DNA from 2 places in the Homoserinimonas sp. A447 genome. Region 1 is predicted to be linked to the other one. Evidence: predicted binding sites of a transcription regulator. Region 1 holds the regulator's gene; the other holds the start of a gene.
The links. Region 1 encodes HrcA, which represses chaperone genes, less so after heat shock. Its sites were predicted from a motif close to TTNGCACTCGNNNNNNNCGAGTGCNAA; they were not measured.
Positions count from the first base shown of each region.

Region 2: a site for HrcA is predicted at 12,586-12,612, ahead of groES (co-chaperone GroES). Genes of this name have one in related genera too.

Region 1 covers NZ_JBTMWW010000001.1:714,536-729,181, forward strand. The annotation lists gene ACX3O0_RS03490 (ComEC/Rec2 family competence protein) at 1-1,332, shown strand, start outside; gene holA (DNA polymerase III subunit delta) at 1,368-2,423, shown strand; gene ACX3O0_RS03500 (HNH endonuclease signature motif containing protein) at 2,730-3,197, shown strand; gene rpsT (30S ribosomal protein S20) at 3,402-3,662, opposite strand; gene ACX3O0_RS03510 (LPXTG cell wall anchor domain-containing protein) at 3,898-4,896, opposite strand; gene lepA (translation elongation factor 4) at 5,086-6,951, shown strand; gene ACX3O0_RS03520 (DUF1990 family protein) at 6,952-7,608, shown strand; gene hemW (radical SAM family heme chaperone HemW) at 7,615-8,835, shown strand; gene ACX3O0_RS03530 (DUF4870 domain-containing protein) at 8,845-9,219, opposite strand; gene ACX3O0_RS03535 (DUF4870 domain-containing protein) at 9,290-9,679, opposite strand; gene hrcA (heat-inducible transcriptional repressor HrcA) at 9,891-10,913, shown strand; gene dnaJ (molecular chaperone DnaJ) at 10,963-12,063, shown strand; gene ACX3O0_RS03550 (16S rRNA (uracil(1498)-N(3))-methyltransferase) at 12,074-12,802, shown strand; gene ACX3O0_RS03555 (histidine triad nucleotide-binding protein) at 12,843-13,196, shown strand; gene ACX3O0_RS03560 (PhoH family protein) at 13,228-14,169, shown strand; gene ybeY (rRNA maturation RNase YbeY) at 14,166-14,630, shown strand.
Region 2 covers NZ_JBTMWW010000001.1:2,071,818-2,086,463, forward strand. The annotation lists gene ACX3O0_RS10110 (ATP-binding protein) at 1-55, opposite strand, end outside; gene ACX3O0_RS10115 (PspC domain-containing protein) at 170-1,672, shown strand; gene ACX3O0_RS10120 (hypothetical protein) at 1,685-1,957, shown strand; gene guaB (IMP dehydrogenase) at 2,122-3,624, opposite strand; gene ACX3O0_RS10130 (branched-chain amino acid ABC transporter permease) at 3,857-5,194, shown strand; gene ACX3O0_RS10135 (branched-chain amino acid ABC transporter permease) at 5,203-6,186, shown strand; gene ACX3O0_RS10140 (ABC transporter ATP-binding protein) at 6,176-7,063, shown strand; gene ACX3O0_RS10145 (ABC transporter ATP-binding protein) at 7,060-7,809, shown strand; gene ACX3O0_RS10150 (ABC transporter substrate-binding protein) at 8,335-9,627, opposite strand; gene ACX3O0_RS10155 (ABC transporter substrate-binding protein) at 9,750-11,012, opposite strand; gene rarD (EamA family transporter RarD) at 11,067-12,011, opposite strand; gene groES (co-chaperone GroES) at 12,209-12,523, opposite strand; gene ACX3O0_RS10170 (THUMP-like domain-containing protein) at 12,696-13,871, shown strand; gene ACX3O0_RS10175 (DUF4190 domain-containing protein) at 13,974-14,408, opposite strand; gene ACX3O0_RS10180 (DUF4190 domain-containing protein) at 14,500-14,646, opposite strand, start outside.

The sequences.
Region 1 (14,646 bases):
GCGCCGCTGGCTCGTGCACTCTCCCGGTGGGTGCCTCTGCCGCTCGCGCTGCTGGTGGCAGTACCCGCCGCGGCTCAGCTGGCCTGCCAGCCTGTGCTCATCCTGCTCACGCCCTCGATTCCGACCTACGGGGTGCTGGCGAACATCCTCGCGGCGCCGGCAGCGTCGGTGGCGACCGTGCTCGGATTGATCGCCTGCGTGACTGCCCCGGTGTTCGCCCCGCTTGGTGCCGTGATGGCCCAGGTGGCGTGGCTGCCCTCAGCCTGGATCGCGGCAGTGGCATCGTTCTTCAGCGCGCTGCCCGGTGCGAGCCTGCCCTGGCTCTCCGGCGTTGCCGGGGTGGCGTTGTGCCTGCTGGCGGGCGCGCTCGCCCTGCTGGCGTGGTTGCTGCCGGCCGGCCGGGCAGGGAAGTGGCGCGCCGCCGCATCCGCCGGCCTGGTGCTCCTGGTCGTCGCATACGTGGGCGTTGCCGGAGGTGAACAACTGCGACGCCGCGTGGCACCGCCCGCGGATTGGGCCGTCGCGGCCTGCGATGTCGGCCAGGGTGACGCGATGCTGGTGCGCAGTTCCGGTCAGGTGGCGCTGATCGACACCGGGCCGGAGCCGGGCCTGCTCGACGAGTGCCTGTCCACCCTTGGAGTCGCCCATATCGACGTGCTGGTTCTCACGCACTTCGATCTCGACCATGTCGGCGGGTCCATGGCGGTGGCCGGTCGAGCCGATCGTGTGCTGGTCGGGCCGAGCGCCGGCCAGGACGATGATCGCGTCGTGCAGCAATTGGCGGATGCCGGCGCGGCCGTCGAGCAGGTGGCAGGCGGTAATACGGGGACGCTGGGGGAGCTGCGGTGGGACGTCCTGTGGCCGCCGGCACGACTGGGCGGCATCGAACCGGGCAACGACGCCAGCGTAGTTCTGCAGTTCACGCCGGCATCCGGATGCGAGCACGGCTGCTTCACCGGCGTATTCCTCGGCGACCTGGGCGAGGAGTCGCAGGGGCGGATGCTCGGAGCAGCCAACCTCGGCGGAGCCGGTCTGGCCGGGGTCGACCTGGTGAAGGTCTCGCACCACGGTTCGCGGGACCAGAACAGTCGGCTCTACGAGACGCTGCGCGCAACCGTCGGCCTGATCGGCGTCGGTGCTGACAACGACTACGGTCATCCGACCGAACAGACGCTCGACCTCCTCGGCGCGACCGGCACGGAGGTGGTGCGCACCGACCGCTCAGGGCTGGCACTGATCTCCTTGCGGGGCGGGGAACTCGTCCTGTGGACCGAGCACGACAGTACCAATACGGGCAGTGCTGATTCGAGCGGTGTCGGCGCACCAGAATAGGCTGGGGTGTCGCCCCCGGTGTCCAGAGGAGTTCCATGGCAGTGCAACGTTCGTCGAAGGCAGGCGCTGCGAAATCGTCGACGTCCCGCACCGGTTCAGCCAAGGCCGCAGCGATTCCCCAGGTCGGCTGGTCGAGCATCCGCCCCGCCCGGGTGGTGCTGGTGTCGGGAACCGAGACACTGCTTGCCGATCGTGCGATCCGCCTTCTTCGCGACACGCTCAAGCTGGAGGATCCGAGCCTCGAGGTCAGCGACCTGGAGGCCGACAACTACGCGCCCGGTGAGTTGATTACCCTCGCCAGCCCCTCCCTGTTCGCCGAACCACGTCTGATTCGCGTCACCAACGTCGAGAAGTGCACTGACGCGTTCATCTCCGAGTGCCTCGAGTACCTGGAGGCGCCGGCCGATGACACCTACCTGGTGCTGCGTCACGCCGGGGGAGTGCGTGGCAAGAAACTGCTCGACGGCATCCGGTCGGGAACCGGCGGCGGCATTGAGGTGGTCTGTGCGGAGCTGAAACGGGAGTCCGACAAGCTCGATTTCGCGCGCGACGAGTTTTCCACGGCGGGCAAGAAGGTCAGCGCTGGGGCGCTCCGTGCGCTGGTGTCTGCTTTCGCGGACGACCTGGCCGAGTTGGCTTCCGCCTGCCAGCAGTTGATCGCGGATGCCGCGGCGGAGGTGACCGAGGCGACGGTCGAGAAATACTATTCCGGCCGGGTCGAGACGAACGCGTTCAAGGTCGCAGACAGCGCCATCGCCGGTCGGCACGGTGAGGCATTGATCCTGTTGCGGCATGCACTCGCCTCGGGGGCCGACCCGGTGCCGATGGTCGCCGCCTTCGCGATGAAGCTGAGGACGATGGCGAAGCTGGTCGGACGGCGGGGCGGGTCTGGCCAGTTGGCTGCGCAGTTCGGCCTTGCGCCGTGGCAGGTCGAGCGCGCCCAGCGCGACCTCCAGGGCTGGACGGAGGCGGGGCTCGGGCGCTGCATCGAATTACTGGCAGAGACGGATGCCGCGGTCAAGGGTGCCGAGCGCGACCCGGTCTTCGCGCTGGAGCGCATGGTCAGCAAGATCGCGGCCCGCGGCGAGTAGCGGGGTAATTCACTTATCGGCTGGTCGGGCGTGTCGAGGCCTCCGTCGGGTTGCGCGACTGAGGCTGGTCGAGCTCGTCGGGAAACTACCGGACGGGATGTCGGAGCTGATCCTGGTGTTGCCGACCCTGCTGGCCGCCGGCGTCTGGGACCGGCTCACTACTCAGGCCAGAACTTTGTCCCGGGCCGGAGACCGCGCTCGTTTGACCAGTTGCGGGCCGATCTGGCCACCGACCTGCTCCTGACCGGGGGGCTGGACGGGACGGACGGGTCCCCACACGCGTTGGCTCGGGGGATCACTGCGGAGGTGGCCATTGTCATCCCCGCCCTGACCTTGCTTGGTGAGGGTGATGAGCCGGCGACCCTGGCCGGTGCGGGGCCGATCGGGTTGGCCGAAGCGAAACTGTTGGCGGCCCAGGTCCCGTCGATGGTGCGGATCCTCACCCACCCCACCAGTGATCTGGTGTTATCGGTCGATACGTATCGGCCGTCGGAGAAACTCCGAAGGTTCCTCCGGATCCGGGACGGTCGGTGTCGATTCCCGGGCTGCACCCGACCGCCGAACCGGTGCGATCTCGACCACACCGTGGCCGCCGACGTCGGCGGACCCACCACCGTGGATAACCTGGCCCATCTATGCCGCGGCGATCACACCCTGAAACATCACGGCGGGTGGAGCGTGAAACAACTGGCACCCGGGGTGTTGGAGTGGACCAGCCCCAACGGGTACGTCCACACCGACAAACCCGACCCCACCGTCCACTTCGCCGCCTAACCCTGGCTGGCCGCTGGGGATTTCGACAAGCTCAACCAGCGAGGCACATGCTCAACCAGCTGAGGCGGGTTGAGCACCCCCAGGCTGGTTGAGCTTGTCGAAACCCATCGAGCCCGCCGAGATCCCCGGCTCACGCCACGAACTGCGCAGGCCAACAAAAACCCCGCCTCACGAGGAGACGGGGTTCTTGTTCAGCTGGTGTGCCTACAGGGCGTTGACCTGCTTGGCGATGGCCGACTTCTTGTTGGCGGCCTGATTCTTGTGGATGACTCCCTTGCTGGCGGCCTTGTCGAGCTTCTTCGAGGCGAGGAGGAGGGCGGCTGCGGCCTTCTCCTTGTCCCCGGCAACGACAGCGGCGCGGGTGGCGCGGATGGCGGTGCGAAGCTCGGCCTTGAATGCCTTGTTGCGATCCGTCGCCTTCTTGTTGGTGAGGATGCGCTTGATCTGCGACTTGATGTTTGCCACTTAGGGTTCTTTCTCTAGTTCTGGACGGTGTTTGGCAGCTGTGGCCGAGACGAAGTAGAGGGCATCGTTCCGATTGAGAGCTGCGATTCGCACCCGTGATCGTGGGAAATGAACGCGGTGCGCAAGCCAAGCGTCAACTTTACCAGAGGAAGCGCCTGTTTCGGCAATCGTCTGATGTGGTCGGGCATGCGAAAGGGGCGAGCCCAACGGGCCCGCCCCTTCCGGATACTACTGTCTAGCGACGGTGGGCTGCCGCGCGACGGCGGCCGGCCAGTACGAGGCCAGCGCCGAGCAGGAGCATTACTCCGCCGGCAGCGATGGCCGGCGTGAAGTCCGTACCGGTTGCGGCGAGTGTCGCTGGGTTAGCGGTGACGGCGAACGAGCCCGAGGTCATGACGCCTGAGCTGAGACCGCGCGCACCGAGGTAATAGGTGCCCGCAACCAGGGAGGCTTCGCTGTACGCAACGGTTACCGAGCCGTTGGCGTCAGCGGTGAAGGACCCTGGGATCGCTCCGCCGGAGCCGCCGTTGCTGAAGGTACCACTCACGCTCTCGCCTGGAATGAAGCCGGTGAACACGCCGGACACGCCGGTGGTCCCCATCGCTGCAATGGTGAGTGATGCGGGCGTGACGGCCGCAGTGGGAGCGGGGAGGAACCAGTGCGTGTCGCCCGCCCACGTAACGTGGCTTACCACCGCACCAGCCGGTGCGATCAGGCCGAACGCGAGGATCTCGTAATCATCGCCCAAGGCAGCAAGCTCGGCGACGTACTCGGGAATCGTGTGGCTCGTTCCCGCTGCGAAGCTGCCGACGGCTCCACTGGTGGTCCACCCGGCGAGCGGGTTGAGCCCGACCGGTCCAAAGTTGTCCGGGCGAAGGGTGGTAAACCCGGTGTCAGCCACTCCGTCTGTGAAGAGTGGGATCTGGAAGTTCGCGTTGCCGCTGACGACACCGAAGTCCGCTCCATCTACGAGCGCACCGAGATCGGTGGTGGGCGTTGTCCCGTTCAGAATCTGTGTGTTACCGGTGATTGTCAACCCATTGACGCCTGAGGTAACCGTTCCCGTCGAGCCGGCTCCGATGAACCAGCCTGCGGGGTAAGACGCGCCTTCGACACCGAACTCGCTGTCGTCTACATAGAGGTCGGCGGCACTTGCGGAGCCTCCGATGGCGAGCGTTGACACGCCTACAAGGGCTGCGGCAGCCCCGACGGCGAGCATGCGGGAAAACTTCATGTCGTGTGTGTTCCTTACTTTCGGGTCGCGCAAAAACAACGATTCCTCGAACGCTACTCCGTCTTGGGGCAGATATACCGGATTTTCGAAAAGTTCTTCATAACGAATTGCTCTCAGCTAGTGCACACTGCGCTCGCTCGCGGGCATGGGAGAATTGGACGACTCTTCCCAGCAACCCCTGAGGTACACGTGAGCCCCAAAGCATTGAAGGCCCTTGAACCGGCATCGACCGACCCCGCCTTCATCCGCAACTTCTGCATCATCGCCCACATCGATCACGGCAAGTCGACCCTCGCCGACCGGATGCTGCAGGTGACCGGCGTGGTCAGCGACCGCGACATGCGTGCGCAGTACCTGGACCGGATGGACATCGAGCGCGAACGCGGCATCACCATCAAGAGCCAGGCAGTGCGGATGCCCTGGGCCCTCGAGCAGGCTGAGGGACCGGACCAGGTCTATGCCCTCAACATGATCGACACTCCCGGCCACGTCGACTTCACCTACGAGGTGTCCCGCAGCTTGGCGGCCTGCGAGGGCGCCATCCTGCTGGTGGATGCGGCCCAGGGCATTGAGGCGCAAACTCTTGCGAACCTCTACCTCGCGCTGGCGAACGACCTCACGATCATCCCGGTGCTGAACAAGATCGACCTTCCGGCCGCCGACCCCGACAAGTACGCGAAGGAGCTGGCCGGCCTCATCGGAGGCTCACCCGACGACGTGCTTCGGGTGTCCGGCAAGACGGGTGTCGGAGTTCCCGAGCTGCTGGATCGCGTCACCAAGCTCATTCCGCCACCGGTCGGCGACGCATCCGCCCCTGCACGCGCCATGATCTTCGACTCCGTCTACGACAGCTACCGCGGTGTCGTCACCTACGTGCGGATGATCGACGGCAAGCTGAGCCCTCGCGAGAAGGTCCAGATGATGTCCACGAGGGCAACCCACGAGATCCTCGAAATCGGCGTCAGTTCGCCAGAACCGACCCCCAGTCAGGGGCTAGGCATCGGCGAGGTCGGCTACCTGATCACCGGCGTGAAGGATGTTCGCCAGTCGAAGGTCGGGGACACCGTCACTACGGCCGCGAAGCCGGCAACCCAGGCGCTGCCCGGCTACACGGAGCCCAAGCCGATGGTCTTCTCCGGGCTGTACCCGATCGACGGGAGCGACTATCCGGTGCTTCGCGAGGCACTGGACAAGCTGAAGCTGTCGGATGCGTCCCTCGTCTACGAGCCGGAGACATCCGTCGCCCTCGGTTTCGGATTCCGCTGCGGCTTCCTCGGCCTGCTGCACCTGGAGATCATCACCGAACGGCTCGAGCGCGAGTTCGACCTCGACCTGATCGCCACAGCGCCTTCGGTGATCTATGAGGTGACCACCGACGACAAGAAGTCGGTCACCGTCACCAACCCGAGCGAATTCCCCGGCGGCAAGATCGCCTCAGTGACCGAGCCGATGGTGAAGGCGGCCATCCTGGCGCCGAAAGACTACGTCGGCGTCATCATGGAACTCTGCCAGGGCCGCCGCGGAGCGCTGCTCGGCATGGACTACCTCGGTGAGGACCGAGTGGAGATCCGCTACAGCATGCCGCTCGGCGAGATCGTCTTCGACTTCTTCGATCAGCTCAAGAGCAAGACGGCGGGCTACGCGTCGCTCGACTATGAGCCCAGCGGTCAGCAGGAAGCCGACCTGGTGAAAGTCGACATCCTGTTGCAGGGCGAACAGGTCGACGCGTTCAGCGCGATCGTGCACCGCGACAAGGCGTACGCCTACGGTGTGCTGATGACCGGGCGACTGCGTGAGCTGATCCCGCGGCAACAATTCGAGGTGCCCATCCAGGCGGCCATCGGCGCTCGAATCATCGCTCGCGAGAGCATCCGCGCCATCCGCAAGGACGTCCTGGCCAAGTGCTACGGCGGCGACATCACCCGCAAGCGCAAACTTCTGGAGAAGCAGAAGGAGGGCAAGAAGCGGATGAAGATGGTCGGCCGCGTCGAAGTACCTCAGGAGGCTTTCATCGCGGCGCTCTCCGGCGATACGGAGAAGAAGGAAAAGAAGTAGATGAGCAGGGCCCAGTGGTGGAATCGGCCGGTCACCTACGCGGCGGTGGGCGGCACCAAGGCCGCTGACCTGATGGCTTACCCGCCGTCCGGATACCGGCCGTTCGAGAAGCGTGCGCGCATCGGTCACGGCCCCGCGCGCTGGGAGTATGCCTGGGCAGCCGCGCTGTCCTGGGGCATCCAGACGAACAGCGGCTTCCTGGTCGATGTGACGGAGACTCCGGATGCCGTGACCGGCCTCACCTACACCCCCGTCGAGTTCGACACCGGGGGAGTTCCGGTAAAGCCGGCGAGCACCGAAACGCCGGACGAGCTCACCTTCGGCCCTGACGGCACGGAGTTCGTGGTCCCAGGGGTGACTGCCAAGCTGTCCATACCGGTGGGCCCGCTCCGCATCGGCGCGCCGTGCCGGGTCGTCTACATCGTCGATGAGAAGGACCGCAAGGGGTTCGCCTACGGCACCCTGGCCGGGCATCCGGAGAGCGGTGAGGAGGCGTTCATCGTGGAGCGCACCGACGACGGATCGGTGTGGCTCACCATCCGCGCGTTCTCCCGTCCGGCGAATGTCGGCTGGTGGCTCGCGTACCCGGTACTGCGTATCGCGCAATGGTTCTACACCCGCCGCTATTTCAAGGCGTTGACCGGACCGGTCGACTGAACCCAGATGCCCTCCGCCCTGCCCATCGCCGATCCGGCCCCTGCCGACGGAAACCTGCCCGCCTCGGTCGCGCTCGACGCTGAGAACCGCAACTTCGGCGTCTACCTGCACGTGCCGTTCTGTCGCGTCCGCTGCGGGTACTGCGACTTCAACACCTACACCTCGGAGGAGCTGCGCGGCGCCAAGCGCAGCGATTATGCCGGTCAGGCCATGCAGGAGGTGGGGCTCGCCGCACAGGTGATGGACGCTGCCGGATTGCCCAGCCGACCCGTTTCGACGGTCTTCTTCGGCGGAGGAACACCCACCCTGCTCCCCGCCGCGGATCTCGCGGCGATGCTGGGGTCGGTGGCGGATGCCTGGAACCTGGCAGCGGATGCCGAAATCACCACCGAGGCCAACCCAGACTCTGTCGACCTCGAGTACCTGCTCAGGCTGAAGCGTGCCGGATTCACGCGCGTCTCGTTCGGCATGCAGTCGGCGGTGCCCCACGTGCTCGCCACGCTGGAGCGCACCCACGATCCGGAGCGGGTCCCGCTGGTTGTCGCCTGGGCCAGGGAGGCGGGCCTGGACGTCAGCCTCGACCTCATCTACGGAACGCCGGGGGAGACCCTGGACGATTGGCGGCGCTCCCTCGAGCACGCGATCGCCCAGCAGCCGGACCACTTGTCCGCCTACTCCCTGATCATCGAAGACGGCACCAAGCTGGCGCGCCAGATTCGTCGCGGCGAGGTCGACCAGCCAGACGAAGACCTGCAGGCCGACATGTACGAACTGGCGGACACCCTGCTGGATGCCGCCGGGTACGAGTGGTACGAGGTGAGCAACTGGGCCCGGAACGGCCATCGCTCACTCCACAACCTCGCCTACTGGCAGGGTCACGACTGGTGGGGAGTCGGTCCGGGTGCCCACAGCCATATCGGAGGCGTCCGCTGGTGGAACGTCAAGCATCCGGCCGCCTACGCCGACCGCATCCTGGCCGGGCACTCCCCGGCCGCCGGACGGGAGACCCTCGATGATGAAACCCGGCGGGTCGAACGCGTGCTCCTGCTGACTCGCATCCGTGACGGGCTTCGGATCGGCGAGCTTCCGGCATCCGGTCGCACCGCCGTCGCCGGCCTCATCGCCGACGAGCTGGTTAACGCAGCAGCCGCCCTGCGCGGGTCAATCGAGTTGACGCTGCGTGGGCGGCTGCTGGCGGACGCCGTTGTCCGAAGGTTGGTCCAGTAGCTTCGAAACCTACTTGATCAGCGGAATCGACAACGGGTAGTTGTAGTACTCACCGTTGGTCGCCTTCACCGCGGCGATGATGCTGAACACGATGATGACGATGCTGACAGCCATGAGGATCACGAACCCGATCAGCACGAATAGCGTCAGGAGCCCAACCACCGCTGCAATGGTCATGGTGATCTGGAAGTTGAGCGCAGACTGCGTGTGAGCGCGGACGAACGGGCCACGGTCCTTCAGCACCAGGTATCCGATCAGTGGAGAGATCACCCCGAGGAAGATACCGCCAATGTGCACGAGCGTCGCCCACAGCTTCTCGTCGCGGGGGCTCATCGGCTGGACGGGCTGGTAGTCGCCGGGAGGCGGTGGGGCTGAATTGGTCATGGGTCCATTAAAGCAAGAAAGGCCGGGACTGTGTGTCCCGGCCCGCTCGCTGTACGTGACGAACCGACTGCTACTTGATGAAGCGGATGTTGATCGGGTAGCGGTAGGCCGCGCCGGCCTTCGCCTTGTTGAAGCCCTGCACGCAGAAGATGATGGTGATCACCCAGAGCGCCAGCGGGAAGATCCAGCTGATGAGAACCCAGAACCCGAACGTGACGGCGGTCAGGATCGCGTTGATGATCATGATCGCGATGTGTCCAATGGTCACCGTGATCTGGAAGTTCAGGGACTCCTTGCCCTCAGCGTTGGTGTGAGCTCCGCGGTCCTTGAAGACCAGCCAGATGATCAGTGGCGGCAGGATCCAGAGGATGCCGCCGAGGTGCGCAAATGACGCCCACTGGTTGTCTTCCGCCTGAGACAGCGGCGCTGCTGCGGCGGGGGAAGGAGCTTGTTCGGTCATTGACTTTGCCTTTCGGTTGCGAGTTGCTGCTAGACATCGGGTAGAGCCTCCTGGCGGGTGAATGCCAGACCCCCATGACGGGGCCGCTAATCAAGCGCACCCATAAGCTAGTGCCGGACACAGCCCTCTGGCAAGGACATCCGGGCGGGTCGAGGCGATACAATTGGCAGTCGGAAGGTAAGAGTGCCAAGAAACTGAGGGTGGGTGCGACATGGTCTCCGAGCGCAGCCTCGAAGTTCTCCGCGTGATCGTTCAGGATTACGTCGCCTCCCGGGAGCCTGTCGGTTCGAAGTCGATTGTCGAGCGCCACTCCTTCGGTGTCTCTGCTGCCACCATCCGCAGCGACATGGCACAGCTCGAAGAAGAGGAGCTGATCACCGCCCCCCACACCTCGTCCGGTCGGGTCCCGACCGATAAGGGTTATCGGGTATTCGTCGACCAGCTTGCCGACTTGCGCCCGCTGACTGCGGCGCAGAGGCATGCCATCGAGGCGTTCCTCGGCCAGTCCACCGACCTCGACGAGGTGCTCGTTCGCACGGTGCGCCTGTTGTCCCAGCTCACGCACCAGGTCGCATTGGTGCAGTACCCATCCCTCACCCGGTCCCGCATCCGCCACATCGAGCTTGTGCTGCTCAGCGACACGCGACTGATGACGGTGCTGATCACCGACACCGGCCGGGTCGAGCAGCGCATCCTCGAAATCACCGCAGGGATGGAAGAAGAGTTCCTCGCAGAGCTGAGGGCGAAGTTCAACGCGGCCCTTGGCGGTCACGAACTGGCCAAAGCGTCCGAGATTCTCGCCGACCTTCCTGACACCTTCTCGGCGGAGCGCCGCGAAACGGTTCGGAAGATCGCGGCCAGACTGATCGAACAGGTTGCGGCCAATCGCCAGGATCGACTGGTGATGGCTGGTGCAGCTAATCTTGTTCGCACCGAAGAAGATTTTCAGGGGAGCATCCTGCCCGTGCTCGAAGCGATCGAGGAGCAGGTCACCCTCCTGAAGCTTTTCGGCGAAATGCAACCGGACCAGCACGGCATGTCGGTGCGGATCGGCGCCGAGAACGCCTCATTCGGCCTCGGTGAGACGTCCGTGGTCGCGACCGGCTACACCTCGTCGGGCGGCGAACTCGCCCGCCTCGGGGTGCTCGGACCGACCCGCATGGACTATTCGAACAACATGGCCGCCATCAGGGCTGTCGCCCGCTACGTGACGCGTCACCTCGGCGAGGCTTGAGCCTCGGCGACCCAGATTCAACAATCCACAACATATTCAAGGAACGGTTTTGGCTGACCATTACGAAGTACTCGGGGTCGAGCGCAGCGCTACGGCTGAAGAGATCAAGAAGGCGTACCGCCGGCTCGCACGTGAGCTGCACCCTGACGTGAATTCCGGGGCGGATGCCGCTGACCGCTTCAAGGAGGTCACTCACGCCTACGACGTGCTGAGCGACCCCAAGCAGAAGCAGCAGTACGACATGGGCGGCCAGGGCGGTTTCGGCGGCGACTTCGGGTTCGGCGATATCTTCGAGACCTTCTTCGGCGGAGGCGGTGGCGGGCGGAACTCGCCACCACGGTCCCGCAGCGAGCGCGGCCAGGATGCGCTGATCCGGGTCGAGGTTGAGCTCGCCGAAGTGATCTTCGGCACCCAGCACGAGGTCGAGGTCGACACTGCGGTGCTGTGCAAGACCTGTCAGGGGTCGTGCTGCGCACCGGGCACCGAGCCGGCAACCTGCGACATCTGCCACGGCAGCGGCCTCATCCAGCGCACCGTTCGCAGCCTCCTCGGCAACGTCATGACGTCCAGCCCGTGCGGCACCTGCCGCGGGTTCGGAACCGTCATCCCCAATCCCTGCGCCACCTGCCAGGGCCAAGGCCGGGTTCGCGCCCGCCGCAAGATCCCGGTGGACATCCCTGCCGGGGTGGACACCGGCATCCGCCTTCAGATGCCGGGCCAGGGCGAGGTGGGGCCTGCCGGTGGACCGCACGGCGACCTGTACCTCGAAATCAAGGTGCGGCACCACGATGTGTTCAGCCGCAACGGTGACGACCTGCTGGCGACGCTCGAGATCCAGATGACGGATGCGATCATGGGCACCAGCGCCTCATTCGAGGCGCTGGACGGCTTCGTGAATCTCGATATCCACCCGGGAACCCAGAGTGCCGAGGTCATCACCGTCAAGGACCGCGGCGTCACCCACCTCAAGGGCACCGGACGCGGAGACCTGAAGATCGGCGTTCAAGTGCTGACCCCCACCAAGCTGAACTCCAAGTCGGAAGAACTGATCAAGCAGTTCGTCAAAGTGCAAAAAGCCGTTCCACCGACGCTCGCGCAGTTCCAGCAGGGGCTGTTCGGCAAGCTTCGCGACCGGTTCCTGAACCTGTAGTCGCGGCATCGTGGCGCACTTCTACCTGAATGAGCTCCTTGAGACGGCCGAGGTCGGCTCGCTGGTGTCCATCGAGGGGGCGGAAGCCAGGCACGCGGTCAGTGTCAGCCGGGTTCAGGTCGGCGAGACGCTGCGGATTGGTAATGGCGCCGGCCTGGTGGTGACGGGCACGGTGGAAACCGCAACGCCACAAGAATTGTCCCTGCGGGTCGCCGGCGCCGAGATGACGCCGGCCGCCAGCCCGGCCGTCTGGCTCGCCCAGGCGCTGGCGAAGGGCGATCGCGACGAGCTGGCTGTGCAGGCCGCGACCGAGCTGGGTGTCGACGGCGTCATCCCCTGGGCCGCGAAGCGCTCGATCGTCAAGTGGGAGGGCGCCAAGGTGCGCAAGGGCCACGATCGGTGGAGCGCGATCGTGCGCGAGGCGAGCAAGCAGTCGATCCGCCCGTGGATTCCGGAAGTATCCGCCCTGGCCTCCACCGGCATGCTCTGCGCACTCGGGGCGGATGCCCGGATGCTCGTGCTCGACCCGCAGGCGGGTTCGCCGCTGTCCGGGATCAAACCCGATGGGCGCGACCTGGTACTGGTGGTCGGGCCGGAGGGCGGAATCTCCGACACTGAGCTGGATCAGTTCGCGCGTGCGGGGGCCGAGCGGGTAAGCCTCGGTTCACCGATCCTGCGCACCTCGACGGCGGGTCCGGCGGCCATCGCCGTGCTCAACACCGCACTCGGGCGCTGGTGAGACAGTGCCGACGATAAACAAACCCGGTTAAGATTGCTGCATGCCTACAGCTGAGCCATCGGTCTTCTCCCGGATCATCGCGCGCGAAATCCCCGCCGACATCCTGTTCGAGAACGACACGGTGATCGCGATTCGCGACATCGCCCCGCAGGCCCCGGTGCACCTGTTGGTGGTGCCGAAGAACCCGGAGTACCGCAACATCGCCGAATTGGCGGCCGGCGACCCAGCCCTGCTGGCCGACATTGTGGCCACGGCGCAGCAACTCGCCGACGAGCATTGCAGCGGAGAATTCCGCCTGGTATTCAACACCGGCTCCTCCGTAGGGCAGACGGTCTTCCACGTGCACGCCCACGTTCTGGGCGGCAACCTTCCGGAAGGCACCCTTGGCGAGTAAGAGAGTGGAAGTCGTCGTCGACGATGTCGCCATGGTGCGCCTGCTCGGACCGCAAGACCGGTTGTTGCTCACGATCGAGCAGCAATTCCCGCTGGTCGACGTGATGGTGCGTGGCAATCGCATCACCATCGACGGTGAAGACAAGGACACCAAGGCGGCTGCACGCCTGATAGAGGAGTTGGTTCAACTGGTGCGCAACGACGAAGAATTGGCCGCGATCGATGTCACCGAATCCGCTCGTCTCCTCAGCGAAGACGCGGGTTCGAACCCGGCCAGCACGCTGAGCCAGGCCATTATCACCACCAGGGGCAAGAGCATCCGCCCCAAGACGCTGGGCCAGAAGGACTATGTCGATGCCATCGACGAGAACACGGTGGTGTTCGGCATCGGTCCGGCTGGAACCGGCAAGACCTACCTGGCCATGGCGAAGGCAGTGCAGTCCCTGCAGCGCAAAGAGGTCAACCGCATCATCCTGACCCGGCCGGCAGTGGAGGCGGGCGAACGGCTCGGCTTCCTGCCCGGAACCCTCACCGACAAGATCGACCCATACCTGCGTCCCCTGTACGACGCCCTCAACGAGATGATGGACCCGGAGGTGGTGGTCAAGCTGCTCGCTGTCGGAACCATCGAGGTGGCCCCGCTGGCGTACATGCGCGGCCGCACCCTGAACGACTCCTTCGTCGTGCTCGATGAGGCGCAGAACACCACACCTGAGCAGATGAAGATGTTCCTGACCCGGCTTGGTTTCGGCTCCAAGATGGTGGTCACCGGCGATGTCACGCAGGTTGACCTCCCGGTCGGCACGAGTGGTCTGCAATTGGTGACCAGGGTGCTCGACGGAATGGACGAGATCCACTTCGCCAGGCTTACGAGTGCGGATGTCGTGCGCCACACCCTGGTCGGCCAGATCGTTGACGCCTACACGAAGTACGACGCCGAACAACAGGCCAACAAGCAGGGGAATCGCCGATGAGCATCGAGATCAACAACGAGTCGGTCATACCCGTCGATGAAGCAACCCTGCAGCGACTGGCGGTCTACACGCTCGATCAACTGCACGTGCATCCGGATGCCGACCTGTCGATCGTGCTGGTTGACGAGGCGGCGATGGAGCAACTGCACGTGCAGTGGATGGATGAACCCGGTCCCACCGACGTGCTCAGCTTCCCGATGGACGAGCTGCGCCCGGGGACGGAAGACGCGATCAGCCCGGCCGGGTTGCTGGGTGACGTCGTGCTCTGCCCGCAGGTAGCGGATGCGCAGGCCGAGACGGCTGGGCACAGCACCCTGGATGAGTTGCTCATGCTGACCGTTCACGGCATCCTCCACCTGCTCGGATTCGACCATGCTGAGCCTGCGGAGGAGAAGGAGATGTTCGGGCTGCAGCGCGACATCCTCATTGGCTTCACCATGGACGAACGCCGGAACAACTGATGCCCCGACGTCCGGA
Region 2 (14,646 bases), 1.4 Mb from region 1:
CCAGCACCGACCGGCTTGGCCGGGTCAGCGGGGGGCGAATTGCGGTGGTGCTCACCCTTGAATCCAACCAGACGGATGCCCCGCCTCACCCACCGGGACCGCGAATTCAGGGTCCGGTCAGGGTAGTCCCTCATAGCGAGGCCGACTCAGCGACGGCCACGATGGATGCATGTCCACAGATCACCCTTCACCTTCACCAGCGCCAGCGCCCGAGCCGACTCCGCCGGGCAGCGACAACACCTTCTTCGACTGGATGCGCGGCCTGCGCATCCCGCGCCAGCCCGGCTGGATCGGCGGCGTCTGCGCCGGCATCGCGGCGAGACTCGGCATCGACCCGATCATCGTCCGCGGCATCGCCGTCGTCATCGCCGTGCTCGGCGGCCCCGCCCTGCTGCTGTACGCGGCGGCCTGGCTGCTGCTTCCGGATCAGTACGACCGCATCCACCTGCAAGAGGCGATCCGCGGAAACTTCGACAAGGCGCACGCCGGCATCGGTGCGATGTTCCTGCTGTCGTTCCTGCCGCTCGCGCAGGGATTCTCGTGGTGGCAGCTGTCTGCCAACAACCAGGCTTGGGTTGCCTGGCCATCCCTGTGGGGCCTGTTCTGGACGCTCGCCATCATCGGCTCCATCGTCTGGCTCATCATCTGGCTGGTCACCCGCTCGAGGTCAACGCCCCAGGGCGCTTCGAGCACGACGGCGGGCGCGGCGGCATCCGCTGCCAGCGCCTCCGATGCCGCGAGCACCACCAGCCGGGCGGATGCCACGGCCACGACGGTCAGTAGCGTCGCCTTGCCCCCCGCGCCCGAGGCGCCCCCTCACCCCGATTCCGGTGCGACCGACGCCGACCTGGCGGCCTGGAAGGAACAGCAGGCCGCGTGGAAACGCGAGTACGACGGGTGGAAGCAGCAGCAGGCCGCCGGCGAGCGCGAATTGGCGCAGCAGCGCGCCGCGGAGCAGCGTCGTCAGCGCCAGGAGCAGAGTGCTGAGCGGCACCGTGCCGCGATCGAGGAGCAACGCCGCACCCGCTCCAACCCGGTCTACTCGCTGGTCGCGATCGGGCTCGCCATCATCGCGGGAGCAGCGACCGCCCTCGCCATCGGCGAGACCGGCGATGCGACCGCAGCCATCACCGGCATGGCGGTCAGCCTGGGCGTGCTCGGGCTCGCGATCATCGTCAACGGGTTCCGCGGCAAGCGCAGCGGCGGCTCGAGCGGTGTTGCCTTCCTGTTGGTCATCGCGCTCAGCCTGACCAGCTTCTTCAGCTGGGTCAACGGGCCCGTGGTCGGCAAGGACATCACCTGGGCGCCGAACTACTCGCCGAGCGAGCAGGAGAATCGTCGCACCATCATCACTGGCGACGTCACGCTCGACCTCACCGACTACTTCACTGATCCGGTTGACGCAGGCCGATACCAGAACGGTGCGGTGCGGCTCTACGTCGGACGCGGTGACGTGACCGTGGTCCTTCCAGCGGAAGAGTACTCGGCGGTCGAAGCACAGGTATACGACGGTTCGATCGACTTCACCGACAGCCAACGCCCTTCGCAATTCAGCTTCGCCAACGGTCACGACAAGGCCGTCCCGCGTAGCGGCGGCGAGCGCCACCGAGACGTCTACGTCGGAATCTGGGTAGCCAGCGGCGACGTGACCATCACCCAGGCAACCCGATAAGAGGAGAACACGATGACTGACAACAGTGAACCAACCACGCCCATCCACGATTCCGTTGCCTCGACTTCGTCCGAGGCCAAGATGGCGGATGCCCGCCCGGTGCGCCCCGGCACCGTCATCTGGGGCGTCATCATGGTGGCGATCGCGGCGATGTACTTCGCCACGGCCCAGGTCGACCTCGACGAGGTGAGCGGCTGGGTGATCCTCGCCTGGGGCATCCTCGCGCTAGGGGCGGTGCTCGTGGTCGGCGGCCTCATCGCCGCCCTGACCCGCCGTAACCCCTAGCCCCACTAGCCCGAACGGCCGCATGTAACCAGCGTTTTCGGGCGGATGGTGTTGGTTTCGGGTGGGCCGGGCTTCTATGGGCGCGGTGGAGCTAAGGCAATCGCTCCAGCGATTGCGCGACCCCAGCGCCGACCGAGCCTGCGAGGGAGGTCATCACCCAAGAGTCACCGACGGTAGTTGGGCGCCTCCACCACCATTTGGATGTCATGCGGGTGCGATTCTTTGAGCCCGGCCGCCGTGATCTGCACGAACTTGCCCTTGTGCCGCAGCTCTTCGATGGTGCGGGCTCCCACGTAGAACATGGACTGCCGCAGGCCGCCGATGAGTTGGTAGGTGACGGATGAGACGGGGCCGCGATATGGAACCTGGCCTTCGATCCCTTCGGCGATGAGCTGTTCGTCGCTGGGCACGTCCGCCTGGAAGTAGCGGTCGCGCGAGTATGAGGTCTTCTTGCCGCGGGTCTGCAGGGCGCCGAGCGACCCCATGCCGCGGTAGTTCTTGAACTGCTTGCCGTTCACGAAGACCAGGTCGCCGGGGCTTTCGTCTGTTCCGGCGAGGAGTGAGCCGAGCATGACGGTTTCCGCTCCGGCGACGAGCGCTTTGGCGATGTCTCCCGAGTACTGCAGTCCACCGTCGGCGATGACCGGCACGTTGGCTTCGCGTGCGGCGAGGGAGGCTTCGTAGACCGCGGTGACCTGGGGCACACCCACTCCGGCGACGACGCGGGTGGTGCAGATGGAGCCTGGACCGACGCCGACCTTGATGGCGTCCGCCCCGGCCTCGATGAGCGCCTGGGCACCGGAGCGGGTGGCGACGTTGCCGCCGATCACGTCGACACCGGCGAACGCGGGGTCGGACTTCAGCCTGCGGATGATCTCGAGCACCCCTGCGCTGTCACCGTTGGCCGTGTCGACGACGAGCACGTCGACACCGGCATCCAGCAGTACGCCGGCGCGCTCCCAGGCATCGCCGAAGAAGCCCATGGCTGCACCGACGCGCAGGCGGCCTTCCTCGTCCTTGGTGGCGTTCGGGTACTGCTCGGTCTTCTCGAAGTCCTTCACCGTGATGAGGCCGGTCAGACGGCCTTCGGCGTCGACCAGCGGCAGCTTCTCGATCTTGTGCTCGGCGAAGATGGCGACCGCAGCATCCGGGTCGATTCCTGTCGGGGCGGTGATCAGCGGCATCCGGGTCATGACGTCGCGGACCAGCGTCGTCGCTTTCTCGAACTCTGAGACGAACCGCATGTCTCGGTTGGTGATGATTCCGACGAGCTTGCCGTCACCCTCGACGACGGGCAGACCGGAAACCCGGAACTGCCCGCAGACGGCGTCCACCTCGGCGACGGTGGCGTCCGGCGTAGTTGTTACCGGATTGGTAATCATGCCGGATTCTGATCGTTTAACCTTGTCAACATAGGCCGCCTGGTCGGCGATCGAGAGGTTGCGATGGAGCACACCAAGGCCCCCGTTTCGGGCCATGGCTATGGCCATCCTGCCTTCGGTGACCGTGTCCATCGCGGCGGAGATCAGGGGCGTGTTCACCCTGATTCTCTTGGTCAGGCGCGAGGAGGTCTGCGCCTCGCTGGGGATGACATCAGTGTGTCCCGGCAGCAGCATGACATCGTCGTAGGTGAGGCCGATAAGGCCGAATGGATTGGGCTGGTCCATGGAATCCCTTAATCGCGAAACTGTGGCAAGAGTGCCGGCCAAACGCCTTCGGTTACCGGTATCCCATCTTAACCGGTTCGCGCTCACGCGTATTCCCCCGCCATAATTGCCACACCGCTTGTGTTTCGTGTGCAACCCCACATGGGACATAATCGGCTCTGTATCGTCAACGACGACGGTCGGCCAGCCCCGCGAGATTACCCTTCTCGACTGGCCCCGTCTTGGAGGTTTCGTGGGAATCACTAGCAAGGCGTTCGCGCACAAGCACAGGACGAGATGGCTGGTCGTCATCTTTGCCTCCTTGGTCGCGGCCATGACTCTGTCGGCAATCCCGGCAGCAGCGGATGAAGTGAATGTCGACAAGTACGACTACATCTTCAGTGGCAACGTCAAATACAACGGCGAGCCTCTTGAGGGCGTCACCATCAATGTCTCCGGCGGAGGCTACGACGAGGACGTTGAGACGGATGCCAACGGGCAGTGGAAGGTGGGCGTTCCTGAAAAGGAGGCCTACGACATCACCCTGATCGAGTCCACCCTTCCCGAGGGTGTCATCGTCAGTGAGGAAGGCAACGAGCGGGTCACCATCACCAATGAGGGTGCGACCATCGAGGCCGAGTTCGGCTTGACCAAGAACAAGGCGGTCAACTTCTTCCTCGGCGAAGGTATCCGGGAGGTGACGAGCTTCTTCGACCAGCTGGTGGAGCGGCTCATCAACGGCTTGAACTTCGGCCTGATGCTCGCGCTCGGATCGATCGGCCTCTCGCTGATCTTCGGCACAACCGGCATCGCCAACTTCGCCCACGCTGAGATGGTGACGTTCGGGGCGGTGATAACCCTGACGTTCGGTGTGTTCCTGGCCTGGCCGATCTGGATCGCCATCCCCATAGCGTTGGTCCTCACCGGAGTCGTCGGCTGGGCCCAGGACCTTGTTCTGTGGAAACCGCTGCGCAAAAAGGGCCTGAGCATTGTGCAGCTCATGATCGTCAGCATCGGCCTGTCGCTGGCGATGCGCTACATCTTCCAGTTCTTCTACGGCGGAGGCACGTACCAGTTGCCGAACCCTGGCTCGACCAAGGTGCAGCTGCTGGGGCCGATCGCCCTCTCCATCACCGACATGGTGAGCATGGCCATCTCGGCCGTGGTGCTGGTGGGCGTCGCCTACTGGCTGCTGAAGACGAAGACCGGCAAGGCGACGCGCGCGATCTCCGACAACCCGTCACTGGCGAAGGCCTCCGGTATCGACGTCGACCGAGTTGTCAGGCTGATCTGGATCTTCGGTTCCGTCCTGGCCGGACTCTCCGGTGTCCTGTGGGCCTACTTCCGGCCCGGCATCAAGTGGGACATGGGCTGGCAGATCCTGCTGCTCGTCTTCGCGGCGGTCGTGCTCGGCGGTCTGGGTACCGCATTCGGCGCCCTCGTCGGTTCAATCATTGTTGGCATCCTGGTCGAGATCTCCACCCTGTGGGTTCCCTCGGACATCAAGTACGTGGGTGCCCTCTCCATCCTGATCGTCGTCCTGCTGTTCAAGCCGCAGGGTCTGCTCGGTCGTAAAGAAAGAATTGGGTAGGTACCGCCATGGACTGGGGTTTTCTTCTCTCAAACACAGCATCCTGGCTGCTGGCTCCGGAGACGATCGCCTATGCGATCGCGACCGTCGGACTTGCCGTTCACTTCGGCTACGGCGGTCTGCTCAACTTCGGGCAGGCCGGCTTCATGGCCCTGGGTGCGTACGGCTACGCCATCTCGATTCTCAGCTTCGGCTTCCCCTGGTGGGGCGGAATCCTGGTGGGCATCGGCGCATCCGTGATTTTCGCCCTCCTCTTGGGTCTTCCGACGCTGCGGCTCCGCGCCGACTACCTGGCAATCGCGACCATCGCGGCTGCCGAGGTCCTGCGGCTGCTGTTCCAGTCGGTCATCTTCGACGAGTACACCAACTCGGCTGATGGCCTGGGCGGGTACCACGCGAGCTTCCGTGACGCCAACCCGTTCCCTGAGGGCACGTACGGTTTCGGCCCGTGGGTCTACAACGCGGACGGGCTCTGGATCCGCGTGTTCGGCATCGCCTTGCTCGCCGTCTGCCTGCTGCTCGTCTGGCTGCTCATGCGCAGCCCGTGGGGCCGCGTGGTGAAGGGCATCCGCGAAGATGAGGACGCCGTGCGCGCCCTCGGCAAGAACGTCTTCGCCTACAAGATGCAGGTGCTGGTGCTGGGTGGCGTTCTCGGAACCCTCGGCGGTGTGGTGCTCTCGCTCCCCTCCGCGGTGGTCCCGGCCGTCTACCTGCCGTCGCTCACCTTCTTCCTCTGGACCATCCTGTTGCTTGGTGGCGCCGCCACTATCTTCGGACCAGTGCTCGGTTCTGTGTTGTTCTGGCTGATCATGGCGTTCCTGTCCGTGTTCCTGCCCGGCATGGCGGAGCAGGGCTTCCTCTTCGGCATCACCGGCATCCAGGCAGGTGTGCTGCGGTTCATCCTGGTTGGTGTCGCGTTGATGCTCATCGTCATCTACCGGCCGCAAGGCATCCTCGGTAACAAGAAGGAGCTGACCTTCAATGCCCGCTAACACGGCAACAGTAAAAACGACCGGACTCCACGTCGGCGAGATCGCTCCTGGGGTCGCCAAGGTCGACCCGATCATCATCGCCGACCACGTCACCCGTTCGTTCGGTGGCCTGAAGGCGGTGGATGTCGACCACCTCGAGATTCCGCGCCACGCCATCACCGCGCTGATCGGGCCGAACGGTGCGGGTAAGACCACACTGTTCAACCTGCTCACCGGGTTCGACAAGCCGGACACCGGGACCTGGTCGTTCGACGGGAAGGCCCTCTCAGGCATCCCGGCGTTCAAGGTCTCGCAGATGGGGCAGGTGCGCACCTTCCAGTTGACGAAGTCACTGGCGATGCTCACCGTGCTCGAGAACATGAAGCTCGGGGCGAAGGGGCAGCGTGGGGAGAACTTCTGGACTGCCCTGGTTCCGGGCATCTGGCGCGCGCAGGACAACGACATCGAGGAACGCGCAATTGAGCTGCTCACGCGGTTCAAGCTCGACACCAAGAAGGACGACTTCGCGGCCAGCCTCTCCGGTGGCCAGCGCAAGTTGCTCGAGATGGCCCGTGCCCTCATGAGCGAACCGAACCTGGTGATGCTCGATGAGCCGATGGCCGGGGTGAACCCGGCGTTGACGCAGTCACTGCTCGACCACATCCTGGGCCTCAAGCATTCGGGCATGACGGTGCTGTTCGTCGAGCACGACATGCAGATGGTTCGTCACATCGCCGACTGGGTGGTCGTGATGGCTGAGGGCAAGGTCGTCGCGGAGGGTCCGCCCGACGTGGTCATGACCAACCCGGCCGTCATCGACGCCTACCTGGGCAGCCACATGGACACCGACCTCGGCGTCGTCACCGGACGCGTCGACGAGAACGGAAACAAGCTATGAGCGACAGCATGAACGACGATGTCGTCGTCCAGGTGACCAACCTGGACGCCGGCTACCTGCCCGGCGTGAACATCCTGAACCAGTGTTCGCTGACGGCGCGCAAGGGTGAACTGATCGGCATCATCGGCCCGAACGGCGCCGGCAAGTCGACCCTGCTGAAGGCCATTTTCGGCCTGGTGCAGGTCCGCGCCGGCGAGATCACGTTGTACGGCGAGGACATCACGTACCTGCCGGCCAATAAGCTGGTGGCGCGCGGGGTCGGCTTCGTCCCGCAGAACGAGAACGTGTTCCCCTCGCTCACGATCGAGGAGAACCTGCAGATGGGGTTGTTCCAGAACCCGAAGATCTACAACGAGCGTCTCGAGTTCGTGACGTCCATCTTCGGGGAGCTCAGTTCGCGCCTGAAGCAGCGGGCTGGTTCGCTCTCCGGCGGTGAGCGCCAGATGGTCGCCATGTCCCGTGCACTGATGATGGACCCGCACGTGCTGCTGCTCGATGAGCCGTCCGCTGGCCTGTCCCCGGTTCGCCAGGATGAAGCGTTCATCCGGGTGTCTGAGATCAACAAGGCCGGCGTGACGACCATCATGGTCGAGCAGAACGCACGCCGCTGCCTGCAGATCTGCGACCGCGGCTACGTGCTCGACCAGGGCAAGGATGCCTACACCGGCACCGGCCGCGAGCTGCTGAACGACCCGAAGGTGATCAGCCTCTACCTGGGCACCCTCGGCGAGGAAGACGCCGCGTAACCACACCATCCACGAGGAGGGCCTCAGCCGCGTGCTGGGGCCCTTTTCGTGTGCCGTGCGACCTCGAGGCCGCACCCCGCCCTCCGCAGGCTGTTACATCCCCGTAGCGGTCGTGCCGGTCGTGCACTCCCCCGGCCGGCCACGTCGCTGCGCTGACCGATCTGTGGAGCGCCCACCCCTAGATGGCCGCGGCCGTCGGATCGGTCAGCGCAGCAACGCCCAGCGGACCGACCTGCCTGAGCAGGCGGCTGGGTGTGGATGGTTTGCGGGGTGCCGAGTTTTGAGCCGGTGGGATGGACACGCTTTTCGTCCGTCCCACCGGCTCAATGTCTGAGCTGAGGAGCAAGCGATCCATTCCCAGACGCCACCTCCGCGCCTCGGCAAGCTCGGCTGGTCACTTCGACAAGCTCAGTACGGCGCTCGACGAGCTCGACCTGCTTGGCGCAAGAACTACGCAAGAAGTGCACCGGGCACGACAAAGGGCCCCGGCATCAGCCGGGGCCCTCCTGTGTCAGCTAAGCGAACTTAGTTGACGCGGGTGTGCATGTTGTCTTCGCCGTACTGGAAGATGCCGATGGTGGCTTCGGTCGGGTCGCCGTTCTCGTCGAACGTGATCGGGCCGGAGTAGCCGTCGTAGTCGGCAACGTCACCGTCGAGGATGATCTGGGCGGCCGACGCGAAGTCGGTTGCCTTCTCACCGTCGCCGGATCCGCCGGAGACTTCCTGCATCTTGCTGGCGATGTCCGCACCATCCACCGAGTTGGCAGCGAGTGCAGCCAGCGCGAGGAGGATGACAGCGTCGTACGACTCGGCTGCGTAGCTGAAGTCGCTCAGCGGCTCAGAGCCACCGAGTTCTTCCATCCATGCGGCGCTCAGGCGCTCCTGGAAGTCGTCTTCCAGAACCGGGCCAGGTGTGGTTCCCTTGGCACCTTCGCCGTCAGGTCCGACCAGGGTTCCCGGGGGAAGGTCAGCACCGAACTGCTTGAGGTTACCGTCGACCAGGTACACCTTGGACATGTCGAAGCCAGCGTCCTTGAGTGCAGGGGCGATGGTGTAGACCTCGTCGAAGGTGATCAGGGCGAGTGCGTCAGGGTTCTGAGCCATGACTTCGGAGATCTGCGCCGAGAAGTTGGTGTCACCGGTGTTGAACATCGGGGCAGCAACAACTTCGCCGCCGGCAGCTTCGAACGTCTCCTGCGTGACCTTCTGGAGTCCGGTGCCGTAGGCATCGTTCAGAACGATCATGCCGAGCGTGCTTGCGCCGTCGGTTGCGATCTGGTTTCCGAGGACTTCGCCCTGCAGGAGGTCGGACGGTGCTGTACGCCAGTACAGGTTGTCGTCATCCCAGGTGGTGAAGTCCGGCGAGGTGTTTGCCGGGGAGATCTGCAGAACGCCCGCACCGGTGATCTGGTCGATCACAAGCTTGGAGACACCGGATGCCGCGGCACCGATGATCGCCGTGACGTCCTGGCCGAGCAGGTTCGGGACGGTGGTTGCGTACGCCTTGTTGTCGGGGTCACCCGAGTCGCCGTACTCAACCTCGACTGTGATGCCGAGCCCTGCTTCGTTGATCTCCTTGACTGCGAGTGCAACGCCAGCTTCTTCTGGCGGGCCGAGGAACGCCAGTCCACCGGTCTGTGGCAGCAGGGTGCCGATCTTCAGGGTGAGATCCCGATCTTCCCCACCGGGCGCTGCGTCGGGTTCGGTTGGGGCGCAGCCAGTCAGCACGAGTGCTGCTGCACCGATGGCGGCGATGCCAGCGATGACTGTCTTGCGCGTCCGTGAGCGGGAGGCCGTGGCCTTCGCGAATACGCTCATGTTGCTCCTTGCGTTCAGAATGTGAGACACGGCAGGGCACTGCCGTTGATGCCAAGCTATTGGGGAATGGCGCCAGATACAAGTGATTCGCATTACAGCCCTGTAACGCCCGTCAAATGGCGCTAACCCGCGACAACCCCGTCTACCCGGGTGAACTTGTTCTCGGCGTTGTACTGGTACACCCCGAAGTGGGCACGGTCCGGGTCGCCGTCCCTGGTCAGGTTGACCGGCCCGGAAATACCGTCGTAATCGATGTCATCCCGGGTCTTCAGAACGGTCCGGCACTCGCCGTAGCTGAGGCACTTGATCCCGCCGGCCGAGGCGTCGACCAGGCTCCTGGCCACCGCGAGTCCGCTGTCGTTTCCGGCGACGACCGCGGCCAGCGCCGCCAGCATCACGGCGTCGTAGGCTTCGGCCGCATAACGGAAGTCGGTGACTTGTGCGCCGACGGACTTCACTCTCTCCTGGAACGCCTTGTCCGGTTCGGCACCTTCGATGACACCGCGCGCGCCGATGAGGGTCCCGGCCGGCAGTGCTTGCGAGTAGTCGGCGAGGTTCCCGCCGATCAGCCACAGTCGCTCCTTGCCCAGGCTCGCCGCGGTCAGCGCAGTGATGAGTGCCTTGTTCTGCTCCATCGCCCCGAACGGGCTGGCCAGGATCACGGCGTCCGGTTGGGACGCCGTCACGGTGGCCAGGATGGGGGCGAAATCCTTGACCTGAGACGTGAACTTCTCAGAGGCGACCAGTCGACCGCCGAGTTCGGACACCGCAGCCGTGACAGTGGCAGCCGTGGCCCGGCCAGTGTCGTCATCGAAATAGATGACGGCGAGGCGTGCCTCTCCGCCAGCGCTGGCGAGCTCGGCGAGAACCGTGCCCTGCATGGCTGCAGAGGAGATCGTGCGGAACAGCATGCCGTCTTCGTCCAGGGCGCTCAGCCGCGGGGCTGTGGCCGCCGGCGAGATGAGGGGGATCCCCGCGGTGACCGCCTGAGGCAGGATGCGCTCCGCCAGAACCGATGAAGACGGGCCGATGATGACGTCGACCTGCTTCTCGACGAGCGCATCGAAGGATGCTTCGAGCTTCTTCTCTTTCGCCTCGCCCGAGTCGGCGTGCACGACGACGATCGACTTGCCGAGCACTCCGCCGGTCTCGTTGATCTCCTTCACGGCGAGGTCGACGCCGGCGACCTGCGCCGGCGCGATGAACGCCTGTGGCCCGGTCACCGGGAACAGCGTTCCGATCGTCAGGATGCCGTCGCCGGCCGGCAGCGGCGTGGCTGTGGGGGTGGGGCTCATCGTGGGGGCAGGGGCCGCCGAGCATCCGCTCAGCAGGCAGGCCGCAGCCACTATTGCCAGACCGGCTTGAAAGCGTCGGGTGCGCGACACGCCAGGAGTCCTCTCGTCACCCGGCATTCGCCGGGAACAGCAGAACACTACCGTTTATGCGGGGAGCGGGAGGGTGCGACGGGCCGCCCGGCCGTGGGCAACGAGGTCCCAGGTGAGGATCGCAAGCGCGACCCAGACCAGGCCGAACCCGATCAGGCGTTCGATCGGCATCTCTTCGTGCATGATCAGGACGGCGAAAAGGAACTGGAGCACGGGTGCCAGGTACTGGAAGAGGCCGAGCGCCACCAAGGTAATGCGCCTGGCCGCTGCAGCGAACAGCAGCAGGGGAACCGCGGTGACCACGCCGGCGGAGAGCAACAGCGCCGTGTGCCCTGCGCTCACCGTTCCGAACACGATCCCGCTGGTTGCGCCCACAATGACCAGGATCACGGATGCGACGGGCAACAGCCAGAGTGTCTCCAGCGTCAGTCCGGTGATGGCGTCGACGGACACTCCGGCCTTCTTCTTGAGAAGTCCGTACAGGCCGAAGGACAGCGCGAGAGCGAGGGCGACCCATGGAATGGAACCGTATCCGACAGCGAGCACGACGATGGCGATCGCGCTGACCCCGACCGCGAGCCACTGCAGCGGCCGAAGCCTTTCACGCAGCAGGAAGACGCCGAGCAGCACGGTGACAATGGGGTTGATGAAGTAGCCGAGCGCGGTCTCGACGATCTTCCCGTCGAGTACGGCCAGCACGAAGATCTGCCAATTCGCGTAGATGAGAGCACCGGCCAGGGCTGTGGCGAAAACCAGGCGAGGCCTGCGAAGAACAGCTATGAAGGCCGGCCACTTGCGGGTCACCGTGAGGAGGATGGCACAGAAGACCAGGGAGAACAGGATGCGCCAGGCAACGATCTCGACGCCGCCAGCTGGGGCGAGAAGCAGGAAGTACCCGGGGATCACGCCCCACAACCCGTAGGCTCCCACGGCGAAGAAGACGCCGGACCGCTGACGCGATTCGGCGTCGCTGCGAGCGGGGGTTACAGGGCTGGCCACTCGCTGAATCCTACCGGCCGGGAAATCACATCCGTCGCCCACCGCCACCGGTGCTCATCCGGTGTCTGTCACGAGCCGGTGAATGGCAGGAAGTCATGGAACGACAGAGAGTCTCTGAACGACACTGAGTCACTGAATGACAGGGGGCCCACCGGCTTTCACCGGAGGGCCCCCTGTTGTGCGCGTGGAGCGCGGAACTAGCGAACGACCACTGCAAGCACGTCGCGAGCCGAGAGCACGAGCAGGTCTTCCCCGCCGTACTTCACCTCGGTTCCGCCGTACTTGGAGTAGATGACCTTGTCGCCAACGGCGATGTCGAGGGGAACGCGGTTGCCGTTGTCATCGATGCGGCCGGGGCCGACAGCGATAACTTCGCCCTCCTGGGGCTTTTCCTTCGCGGTGTCAGGGATGACGAGGCCGGAAGCAGTGGTCTGCTCTGCCTCGACCTGCTTGATGACAATGCGATCTTCGAGCGGCTTGATGGACACCGACACGGTTGACCTCTTTCTCATTACTTCGAAAACTTCGGTTAGCACACTCCCTATGAGAGTGCCAGAACAACTGTACTGCCCGACTAGCACTCGTGCAACGTGAGTGCCAACAACCACCACCCGGAAGTGCCCGTTGCGGAGGATTGCGCCTGTTGCGCGGGGCACATCCGACCGGAACGGGAACAATGGGGGGATGCAGAAGTCGGAGTTGCTCGAGTTGCTGTCCGCCGACGGGCTTCGGCTTCTGGACTCGCTGCCCGCTTTCGATTCGAAAGCGGATATCGTGCGCACCGTCTCAGCGCTCCGCGACGCCGGGCACTCCCCAGCCATGGTCGCGGCCGTTCTCACCCAGTCGAGGCTGCGGGCGAAAGCGCCGGCCAAGTTCGGGCCGTTCGCCGCCCGGATGCTGTTCACCGAGAACGGCCTCGAGCAGGCCACCCGGCTGAGCGTTGCCGCGCTCCATGCCGGCCGGTTCCAGGCGGCCGGCGTGACGCGTGTCGCCGATCTCGGCTGCGGCATCGGGGCGGATGCCTTGGCTCTCGCCGCGCTGGACCTCGAGGTCACTGCGGTGGAGGCCGACGAGGCGACCGCGGCCATCGCCGCTTACAATCTGGCACCCTGGCCGAAGGTCACCGTGGTGCACGCCGACGCGACCACCGTCGCCCTGGACGATGTCGATGGCGTCTACCTCGACCCGGCCCGCCGCAACGAGAAGAAGCGGCTGGCCGACCCGGCCGACTGGTCGCCGTCGCTGGATTTCGCCTTCGGCCTGGGCGAGCGGATGCCCACCGGCATCAAGCTGGGACCGGGCATCGACCGCGACCTGATCCCCGCGGACGCCGAGGCGCAGTGGGTCTCCGTCGACCACGACGTGGTGGAGCTCGGCTTGTGGTTCGGGAGTGTGGCGAGGCCGGGCATCCGCCGCTCCGCCCTGGTCATCGGCAGTCACGGGCGGGCGGAGCTGACGGCGGGCGCTGACAGCGAGGACGCCGAAGTCGGCACCCTCGGCGAGTTCGTCTACGAGCCGGACGGCGCCGTCATCCGCGCCCGCCTGATCGGCGATCTCGCCCGATCACTCGGTGGGCGGATGCTCAACCACGACATCGCTTACCTGACCGCCGACACGGCCACCGACACGCCGTTCGCCGCGCGGTTCCGGGTGGTCGCGAAGCTGCCGCTCGATGTGAAGTCGATCCGTAAGGAGCTGACGGCACGCTCGATCGGCACCCTCGAGATCAAGAAGCGCGGGGTGGACATCGACCCGGCGGAGTTCCGCAGGAAGCTGTCGCTCAAGGGCGCGGACTCGGCGACTCTCATCCTCACCAGGGCCGGCGGCAAGCGGGTCGCCCTGCTCGCACAGCGCGCCTGAGCGACTGAACGACTGAGCGAGCGCCGCCGAGCGCGCGTCAATCTTGCGACGGCGGGCGAAACTTGACCGGCGCGTGAAGGGTCGACCCGCGCTCGGCGTAGTTCAGGAGTAGAGGGCCCCGGTACTCGCCGCCGTGCCGACGAACCAGAGCGGGATGAACACGAGAGCCAGCGTGAAAAGGAGAACGATCAACGCCAGCGCAAGTCCGGCATACCCGGTGATGATCCCGGTCAGGGAGAAGCCCTTGGCAGTCGGTTCCCTCTTCATTCCGATGTGCCCGAGGATGACCCCGGCGAGCGCGGGAAGGAAACCCATGAGGAAGAACGACAGCACCAGTCCTACGATGCCGCACACCATCGAGGCGATGCTCAGCCCGCGAGGGGGCGCCGGCTGGCCGTAACCGGCAGGGGCGTAGTACGGGGATTGGCCCGGCTGGCCGTAGGCAGGTTGCCCATAGGGCTGTTGCGCTGCCGGGGCGACTGGAGCCTGGGTCGGCTGCGCGGATGGGGCCGGCGTGCTCGGGTCTTCTGTTGTCATGTGCACATGTTATCGAAGCGAAGCCACCCTCACTTAACTGCAGCAGGGGCACGCTGCTGACAGCGCACCCCTGCAGAACCAGAGTCCGGTACTAGTAGTTGAAGGCCCCGGATGCGCCCGCGCTCGCGAACGCGACGATCCAGAAGATCAGGCCGATAACGGCGATGGCGAGGCTCACGATTCCGAGGATGATGCCGGTCAGCCACAGGCCCTTGGATGCTTGCGGCTCCTTCTTCTT